3 regions of the Staphylococcus nepalensis genome follow, and region 3 is predicted to be linked to each of the others. Evidence: predicted binding sites of a transcription regulator. Region 3 holds the regulator's gene; each other region holds the start of a gene.
The links. Region 3 encodes NrdR, which represses ribonucleotide reductase genes. Its sites were predicted from a motif close to AACACNATATATNGTGTT; they were not measured.
Positions count from the first base shown of each region.

Region 1: the regulator NrdR is predicted to act here: its motif matches at 2,010-2,027, upstream of nrdI (class Ib ribonucleoside-diphosphate reductase assembly flavoprotein NrdI).
Region 2: the regulator NrdR is predicted to act here: its motif matches at 1,565-1,582, upstream of nrdD (anaerobic ribonucleoside-triphosphate reductase).

Region 1 is NZ_CP017466.1:2,373,897-2,377,195, forward strand. Features, by position in the region: gene nrdE (class 1b ribonucleoside-diphosphate reductase subunit alpha) at 1-1,403, opposite strand, end outside; gene nrdI (class Ib ribonucleoside-diphosphate reductase assembly flavoprotein NrdI) at 1,366-1,764, opposite strand; gene BJG89_RS11400 (DMT family transporter) at 2,468-3,299, shown strand, end outside.
Region 2 is NZ_CP017466.1:330,789-334,087, reverse strand. Features, by position in the region: gene nrdD (anaerobic ribonucleoside-triphosphate reductase) at 1-1,521, opposite strand, end outside; gene BJG89_RS01460 (AEC family transporter) at 1,778-2,701, opposite strand; gene BJG89_RS14445 (hypothetical protein) at 2,990-3,157, opposite strand.
Region 3 is NZ_CP017466.1:1,358,587-1,361,885, reverse strand. Features, by position in the region: gene dnaI (primosomal protein DnaI) at 1-410, opposite strand, end outside; gene BJG89_RS06395 (replicative helicase loading/DNA remodeling protein DnaB) at 414-1,805, opposite strand; gene nrdR (transcriptional regulator NrdR) at 1,806-2,276, opposite strand; gene gap (type I glyceraldehyde-3-phosphate dehydrogenase) at 2,540-3,299, opposite strand, start outside.

The DNA of each region.
Region 1 (3,299 bases), 1.0 Mb from region 3:
TTCATAACACCTAAGCCGACTGAATGAAGCTCACTATTGGCTTTTCTAACGCCCGGCGCATTTTGTATATCAGCTTCGTCACTCACTACAGTCAACGCGTCCATGCCTGTATGCACTGAGTCTTTAAACTTCCCTGATTCCATAACGTTAACAATATTTAAAGAACCTAAGTTACATGAAATATCACGTTTAATTTCATCTTCCATACCATAGTCATTAATGATAGAAGTTTCTTGTAATTGGAAAATTTCAGTACATAAGTTGCTCATTTTAATTTGACCAATATTAGAGTTTGGGTGCACTTTATTAGCATTGTCTTTAAACATTAAATATGGATACCCAGATTGTAGTTGTGTTTGAGCAATCATATTTAACATTTCACGAGCATCTTTTTTCTTTTTATCAACATTTGGATTAGCAACTAAATCATCATAATATTCATCTAAATTAATATCATCTAGTGTAACACCGTACTCATTGTAAACTGTATGCGGCGCGAACATATGAAAATCTTTACCTTCTTTAGCTAAGTCAAAGAATTTTGAAGGTACGATTAATCCAGTAGAAATCGTTGATAAACGTAAGTCTTCATCTGCGTTCACTTTTTTAGTATCTAAAAATTCTTCAACATCGTAGTGGAAGATATTTAAATATACAGCACCCGCACCGGGACGTTGGCCTAATTGATCTGCATAACTAAAGCCGCCTTCAAGAGATTTTGCAACTGGTAAGACACCTTTGGCTACGCCTTTAATGCCTTTAATCGCTTCACCTCTTGCACGTAATTTAGATAAGTTAATCGCAACGCCGCCACCAATTTTACTCAATTGTTTAGCTGTGGAATCGATAAAGTTAATTGAATTTAAACTATCATCTACTTCCAATAAGAAACATGATACGAGTTCACCACGACGCGCACGACCAGCATTTAAAAATGTAGGTGTTGCTGGTTGATAACGTTGTTCAATCATAGCTGAAATAAGTTGTCTAGCTGTAGGTTTATGTCCATTTGCTAAATAAAGCGCGACAATGACAACATGTTGCTTGTAATCTTCTAAGAATTGAGATTTGTCATTTGTTCTTAATGCATAATCTTTAAAGAATTTACTAGCTGACATATAGCTTGCAAAACGAAACGGGATACTTTTAGCATAATCTGTAATTTCCACCAAATCTGCTTCAGCGTATTTTTCGAAAACATCAAAATAAAAGTCATTATCTACAAGATAACGAAGGCGTTCAATTTCACTATCAAAATAAATTGTTTTATCTTGAATTTCTTCTAAATAAACTGCTAACGCTTCTTGATCTTTTTCTAAATTAAAGAAACCATTCTCTTTACGCTTTGTAACCTCATTATTTAATTCAATATGATTGTATTTCTTCTCGTCCATAATCTTCATTGAAATTACCCACCTTCTCTTTAAATTCATTTACATCATTTGCTGTACCTTGTACTTCAAACTTCAATAGCAATGGAACTTGATAGCGTTCCGAAATAGATCGTCCAGCTTTCGCGAAATTTTGTCCCCAGTTACGATTTCCGCTTGCTGCAACAGCTTTTAATAAATCTTCATTTACATCTAAAAATGATTGAACTGGTTGGGGCACTTCACCAAATCCTATTGTCCCAGTGACCAAAACGAATGGCTCCTCTATTCTCTCAGAACAATTATTCTGCGTGAGTTCCATAACGTCAGTTAGTTCAGTTCGTTTAATAAATCTACGCACGTTGCCGGAAAATGAAAAATATACCACTTTCATTGGATCACCTTCTTTCTAAATAGACATATGTAAAATGGAAAATCGAAAGGCTTTCGAGGTATAATATTAATATGTTTTAAATGATTGAAGTAACCACTATATATAGTAACTTTTAATTCTATTAAGCAGGTATGTAAAAACTCAACATTTAAGTATTAATGCCTTATTTGTCATTATTCAAAGCCTAAAACTGTGTGATTTTACTTTAAATTTGATTTATTATAAATAAATTGACTGTCTATTGAAACACAATATATAGTGTTTCGTCTCTAATAGTAATACTATATTATGTGTTTCATTATACATAACTCATCGACTGATTAAAAGCCTTTAATTTATGACAAAATGATGAAAAGAGAATGAAAATGGCACCAATTCAACCTTAAAATCATTTTTTCATTGTTCAAAAATTTTTTTATCATTTTTAGAGTCACAATGCTTGCTTTTTTCAATTCTTCTGTAGCCCTTGATGTACGCACGTTGATCCATTCAATGTGGTATATTGCGTTTTATATATTTTATTTTTTAATTGATGATACTTTTAAATAGCTTCGAGCTTTTTTCTCATTTCAACCTCAACAAAAGAACGTTTGTTCGTATTAGTAGCGTATTATATTTTTTCTCTCGTTTCAAGCATATATACATAATCTAATTAACTATGCTAATATAGATACGTTAAATTATTAAAATTGAGGCGATATATGTGAATCCAAAAATGAAAGGTATTATTGCTATTCTAATTTCTGCAATTGGCTTTAGCTTTATGTCTGTTTTTTTTAGATTAGCTGGAGATCTCCCTGTCTTTCAGAAGTCATTGGCTAGAAATTTAGTTGCAATGTTTATACCTTTATATTTTATTTTTAAATACAAACAACCGCTTTTTGGTAAATTAAGTAGCCAACCATTATTAATTTCTCGTTCTGCACTAGGATTAATTGGCGTACTATTAAATATATATGCAATTGACCATATGATTTTAAGTGATGCAGATACTTTAATGAAATTAAATCCTTTTTGGACTATTCTACTTAGTTTAATTTTCTTAAATGAAAAAGTTCGAAACTATCAATTTATTGCAATGATTGTAGCCATTTTTGGTATGTTATTCGTTGTAAAACCAGAATTTTCTTCATCAATGATACCAGCTATTGGTGGGTTATTCTCAGGTATTTTTGCTGCAAGTGCTTATACGTGTGTTCGCGCATTAAGTAATAGAGAAGCACCTTATACAATTGTATTTTACTTTTCATTCTTTTCTATTATAGTGCTCATTCCATTTACAATGTTCACATTCGAACCAATGTCTACTATGCAAGTCATTTATTTGATAGGCGCTGGACTAGCGGCGGCAGCTGGCCAAATTGGTATTACCTTAGCATATAGTTTCGCGCCAGCTAAAGATATTTCAATATTTACGTATGCGTCTATTATCTTCACAGCATTATTTGGCTTTATTTTATTCGGAGAATCTCCAGATTTCTATGCCATTCTAGGTTACGCTATTATCATAGGTGCAAGTTATTACATGTTTGAAA
Region 2 (3,299 bases), 1.0 Mb from region 3:
ACTAGCATAAAAAGGATAATCTTTTTCAAAATCAATTTTCTCAAAAGGTGTTATGTCTTTTCGAACATCATAGTGGAATGAATTTTGATAATATCCTTTACTTGTAATATCTGCTATATTTCCAAATTTTTCCCTATCTAATCTACAAAAACGGTCTGTTAACGATTCACTTGGCGTACTGTATATGCTAAACCAAATATCATATATTTCAGTCCATTTGAGTTGATAGACTTTCATCGCTTTTAATATATCTAATGTAAAGGCTTTTCCTTTAGATGTTTTTTCCCAATTAGCGCCATAAAATACAATAGCGGCTTCATACAAACCAATATAGCCTATTGAAAGCGTTGCGCGTTTACCTTTAAATAAGGACATCACACTATCTTCATCGGTCAAACGATGTTTAAAGGCGCCATTTTTATATAATATGGGTGCATTGTCTGGAGTTGCTTGTTCTAAACGTTCAATCCTATAAACTAGTGCATCGTGCATCACTTGCATGCGTTCATGAAATAATTTCCAAAAAGATTCCATATTACCTTTTGACTCTAAAGCGATTCTAGGTATGTTAAGCGTCACTACCCCCAAATTACATCTACCATTATTCTCTCCTTCACCATCTACATTTTTCCAAAGTGGTAAAAATGAACGACAGCCCATTGGTGCTTTAAAATCACCTAATATTTCTACCGTTTTATCGTAATTTAATATATCCGGATACATTCTTTTTGTAGAACATTCTAATGCTAATTGTTTAATATCGTAATTCGGATCGTCTTTACTATAATTAATGCCTTTTTTAATAGAAAATACTAACTTAGGAAAAATGGCAGTAATTCGATCTTTACCGAGCCCTTTAATACGTGTTTGTAATATCGCTCGTTGAATCTTTCGACTATATCGATCTGTGCCTAATCCAAAACCGAGCGTGACAAATGGCGTTTGGCCATTTGAAGTGTAAAGTGTATTAATCTCGTACTCCAAACTTTCAATAGCATCATCGATATCTTGTGTAATTTGATAATCAATATACGTTTCTATATGCTCTTTTTCGACAAATTGCGCTGCTAATTTACGATGTTTTATTTCATTATATTTAGCGTAGCAGCTTAATAGTTCATCCACTCTATCAATTGTGCAACCACCGTATTGGCTACTAGAGACATTCGCAATAATTTGCACCAACTGCGCTGAAGCAGTTTGAATCGATTTTGGTGAGGTCACAGAAGCATTTCCTATTTGAAAACCATTTTTCAACATACTTTCAGCATCAATTAAGCAGCAATTTGTAAGTGGTTGAAATGGATGGTAATCCAAATCATGGAAATGTATATCCCCATTTGTATGTGCTTCTGCTACATGTTTTGGTAATAAATAGTCTAAGGCGTATGACTTCGAAACAACACCTGCTGTTAAATCTCTCATAGTAGAAAATGTAGCACTATCTTTATTTGCATTTTCATTTATCACTGTAGGATCTTTTGTAATAAGATTTGTTAAATCCTGTTCAATTTTATTCATTTTGCCCCTCTTTTCTATATATTGTATTTAATTTATAATCTAAGACACAATATATAGTGTTTCAATTCAAAAGAAGTCAATTAACAAATCCGTCACAACTTTGTTAAGAATTTTCGAACATTAATTTTTATTTAAAAAAATTATACATTAATCATATTAGTTATCTATTATTAATATCATAAAAAACCTGAGACATTAACTTGTCCCAGGTTCTTTGACTAATAACATGAAAATAATAATAAATTCAAATATTAATCTAGAATAATATTTGGGAAGCATAGATGACAACAACTACAGTAATGGAACTTAATAAAGTAGATAAAAAGACAAGTTCTGCTGCTAATTCTGGATAATTATCATATTCTTGGGCAATAACAGAACTATTTACTGATGTTGGCATTGCAGAAGCAATAAATAGTGTTTGTGCAATAATGCCTTCTATACCCATAATTTTAATAATTATAAATGCTATTATAGGACCAACTACTAATCTCACAAATATAAAAACATAGGTCGATGGCCATTTGAGACTGAAATTGATATTAGCAATCTGTGCACCAAGCATAATTAAAGCAATTGCAATCATTGCATCAGCCACGTAATTAGCTGGTGTCCAAATAAATTCCGGTACGGGCACATCAGCATAATTTAAAGTAATTGCAAATAGTAAAGCGTAAAGCACTGGCATTTTGAAATAGCCTAACATAGCTTTGAGTTTACCAATTTGGGCAGACTGAATCGCAAATATACCGTAAGAAAAGGTGAAAATATTTTGTAATGACAGTACGATTACTTGTACTGACATTGCCAATGGATCCCCTTTGAACACTAAATCGTTAACTGGCACCCCATAATTGCCAGAGTTAAAAAATAATACACTATTCGTTAGTGTTGTAGCTTCACCTTTATCTCTCTTTTTAAATAAAGTTAAAATTTTACCAACTAAAAAAAGAATAAATATGTATATAATGAAAAAAGCTACTATATATAATAATAAATGTATTTCAAAATTCGTCTTATAAAACTTAACAAAAATAAAACCCGGTACAAACACATATATATTCAATTTTGCTAATGTTTTTAAATCTAGGGTGAATTTTTTCTGTAAGACAAACCCCAGTATAATCATTATAAAAATAGGTAGCAACACAGTTCGCAATATGTATAACATTTCACTCATGGTAGAACACTCCCCTTTAAGAAAAATTATACATGAGTCATATCTATTTTTGTTAAAAATGCATCAAATGTTTTATTTATAAATAGGCGCCGCCATTTAATAGTACTAAGCATTTATACATTACTATTAAAATTAGGAGCGAAATAGAAATCAGAAAATTAAAATATGATTCCCTACTTTTGCTCCTATAATGATACCTAAATTTTTAAAGTTTCGTGTATAAATTAATTTATACACTTATCATTTAATAACTTCTTATAGTTTACGATTATAACCTTGAAAATTATTTTATTTGCCGTTATTACTATCTTCTTTTTCGTTTTTATTTTCATTACTTATGTTATTTTCACCTTTATTCTCTTGTTCTCTTTTGTTTCTTTTCTTTTCTTCCATAATTGACATAACTATAAACCCAATGACCAATAATGGTGTAAGGATACCAATCATCATCATCATTTAACTCACCCCATTTTATTAATTTCACTTTTAATTTTTATACTAATACTTTATTACCAATTTACACGTTTTTAGAAACTTCCTCAATAGAACAATCAACCTATTTTTTATCTATGAAAAATAGCACTTTAAAGTTTTACTT
Region 3 (3,299 bases):
CGATCCCTTCTATCCATATATATATCGCTCAATTTTGCATTCAATGTATCACGTTGCATATGATGTGAAGAGATTAAATGCGCATTAAATTTCTCTTCGTCATATTTTATTTTACAAGGACAAGGAAGGTAACGAATCTTGATATGTTGATTTTCTACGTATAATTCTGGAATATGACCTTTAACAAAGTTAGGACAGTCTTTAAAATCGTGGCCGTCATAATGTTTTTCTTGGTCTTTATATTCTTGCAAAATATTTAAATCTTGGTCGATCATTGCGTTTGTTACTTCAGATTGGTGTAATTCTAAAAATGTTTTTACGTCAGGATCGTTTATGACATCTTTTTTAATCTTTTCAATTCGTTTACTTAAATCTTTAGAATCACCCATAATATGATTGAAAGACTTCATATATTATTCCTCCTCTCTCTTGCTATTTAATCGTTTTAATAACGCTTCACGATCTCTTTTTAATGTTTCATCTTCATCAGCATTTACATTATTATCTGAAGTTTGTGAATTAGAAGCTTTGTTATCACGTTCTTCTAACCATTTCGGTGTCATTTCTCTAGAAACAAGTTGTTTAGGTTTATATTTACCCTTTGTAACTTGATTGGAGTGAGTGTCTTTGGGTTGATTTACCTTCTTCGCGTAATGATAAGCCTGTTCTGCCGTCTTAATTCCCTTTTTCTTCCAATTTGATGCAATTTCAAAAATATATGATTTAGGAAGTTTCATATCTTCTTTTAACATCACGAATTGTAAAAGTATATTAATCACACCAAATGGCAACTGTTCTCTCTCAATCAATTCTTCAATCATGTATTTTTGCTGTGTTGTCGGTTCAGATTCAGACCAAGATGCAAGCATATCAATTGGACTCGTTTCATCTAATTGCTTTAACCAATTGTTAGATGCATCAGATGGTTGTATATTTTCCCCACTATTTTCATTATTATGATAGTTTGTTTCTTGAGCATTCAGTTTCGGCAACTGTTGTTCATGCTCAATAAGATAGTACGTTCTTGCATGTTTACGCAATTCTTCAAAAGAGAGTGTTTGCGCACTCGTAATTGATTTCAAAATAATACGTTTCATGGCTTCTGGTGTTAAACCATATAAAGTTGCAATTTGCGTTATCAGCATTTTCGCTTCATGATTAATAATCTTTGTACTGATAAAATGGTTTTGTAATAAATCATATAGTGTTTCAAAATCAAAGTGCACATGTGATAAATCCATACCACCATACGCCTCTTCACTTTCAATCTGTTGTGTATCTACAGTCATTGATTTATTAGGCACTTTAAAAACATCAGTAAAAGTACGTGTGACATCTTGGTACTGGTCTAAATCGATAGACACGTAATCCTCAAAATGTGCCTTTAATTGAAAATAGCGTTGTTTACTGACCTCGCTATATAAATATACTGACAGCATAGGGTCATTGAAAAATTGCTGAGATGATGGCGGTTGAATTAATTGATATACAAAAGAAGAATGTTGCTGATTATGGTTAACATAAGATTTTACTAATCCTATGCCCTCTAACAAATCCATTTCTTTTCTAAATTCAAGTAAATTTATCTTCAATTCACTCATGATAATATAATGTGTCAATACCATATCTTGTTTAAATTCAACAAACTGGTTTAAATAATGGTATAAACCAATCGCCTTTGATCCTATCATGGGCGTAAATAATCTATTTAGTATTTCTAAATGTTTATGATTTAGATAAAACCGGCGTATGACATGGAAATCGTCATGTGGCCTCAAACCATAATCATAGGGCTGTAATCCCATTTAAGAATCACTCCGTTTATTCTCTGCTAAAATCCCTTGCATTGATTGCAATAATTGATCAACATCTTTAAATTCTTTATAAACTGACGCAAAGCGTACGTAAGATACTTGATCGACATGCATTAATAAATTCATCACATGTTCTCCTATTTCTCTAGAAGAAATTTCTGCATGTCCTTCATCTCGCAATTTCCATTCTACATTATTTGTAATATCTTCTAACTGTTGATAGCGTACTGGTCTCTTCTCACATGAACGCACTAAACCATTTAATATTTTTTCACGTAAAAATTGTTCTCGTGTACCGTCTTTTTTCACAACGATTAGCGGTCGTTTTTCAATATGTTCGAACGTAGTGAACCTTGTGCTACATTGTTCACATTCTCTTCTACGTCGAATCGCATTTACTTCATCAGCATGTCGTGAATCTACAACGCGAGAGTGCGTTGAACTACATTTCGGGCATTTCATCGAATTACCACCCTCTCAATTTGATTACCTTACATTATACTACAAATCTTTAAGGCACAAAAGATTGCTATTACACAATTCAGCAATTAGTTTTAAAAAGCATTTCGTTTATAATAAATATTTGAAAATAAAAACTCCTTTTAATGTAAGATATCTGTTCTTACTTTAAAAGGAGTTTTGTATTATCTTCAATAATAAATAAATATTCATTCATAATCAATTAATTTAGATAATGTTATATTTTGTGTTTATTAAATAAGGTATTAATGTGCTACGGTTGAAATATTATTTTTTAATAACTGACCAATTTCTTCGGCCACATCAACCACTCTGTTTGAGTATCCCCATTCATTGTCATACCAAGCAATCACTTTTACTTTGTTATCGCCCATTACCATCGTACTTTGCGTATCAATAATTGCTGAATGTGGGTTTGTATTAAAGTCCATTGATACAAGCGGTGCATCTTCAGTTGCAATCACATGGTCTAACGGGTGGTTTTTAAATGCTTCGTTAACTTCTTCGGCTGTTACTGAAGTATCTAAATCCACTACTAAATCTACTAAAGATACATTTTTAGTTGGCACTCTTAACGCCATGCCATGTAGTTTACCTTCTAATTCAGGTAATACTTCTTTAAGTGCTTTTGCAGCTCCTGTGGAAGTTGGAATGATGCTTTCATTGCATGAACGTGCACGTCTTAAATCTTTATGTGGATTATCAATGTTGTTTTGGTCATTAGTAATAGCATGAACAGTTGTCATTAAACCATTTTGAATACCAAATTGGTCATTTAATACCTTAGCTACAGGTCCGATACAATTTGTTGTGCATGAGGCGTTGCTAAAGATATCGTATTTTTCGATATCTAATTGGTCATCATTAACACCTTTAACTATCATTTGCACAGCACCGCCTTTAGAAGGCCCTGTTAACAATACTTTTTTAGCGCCAGCTTTAATATGTGCGATAGCTTTATCCCCATGGTTGAATTTACCTGTAGCTTCAATTACAACGTCGATA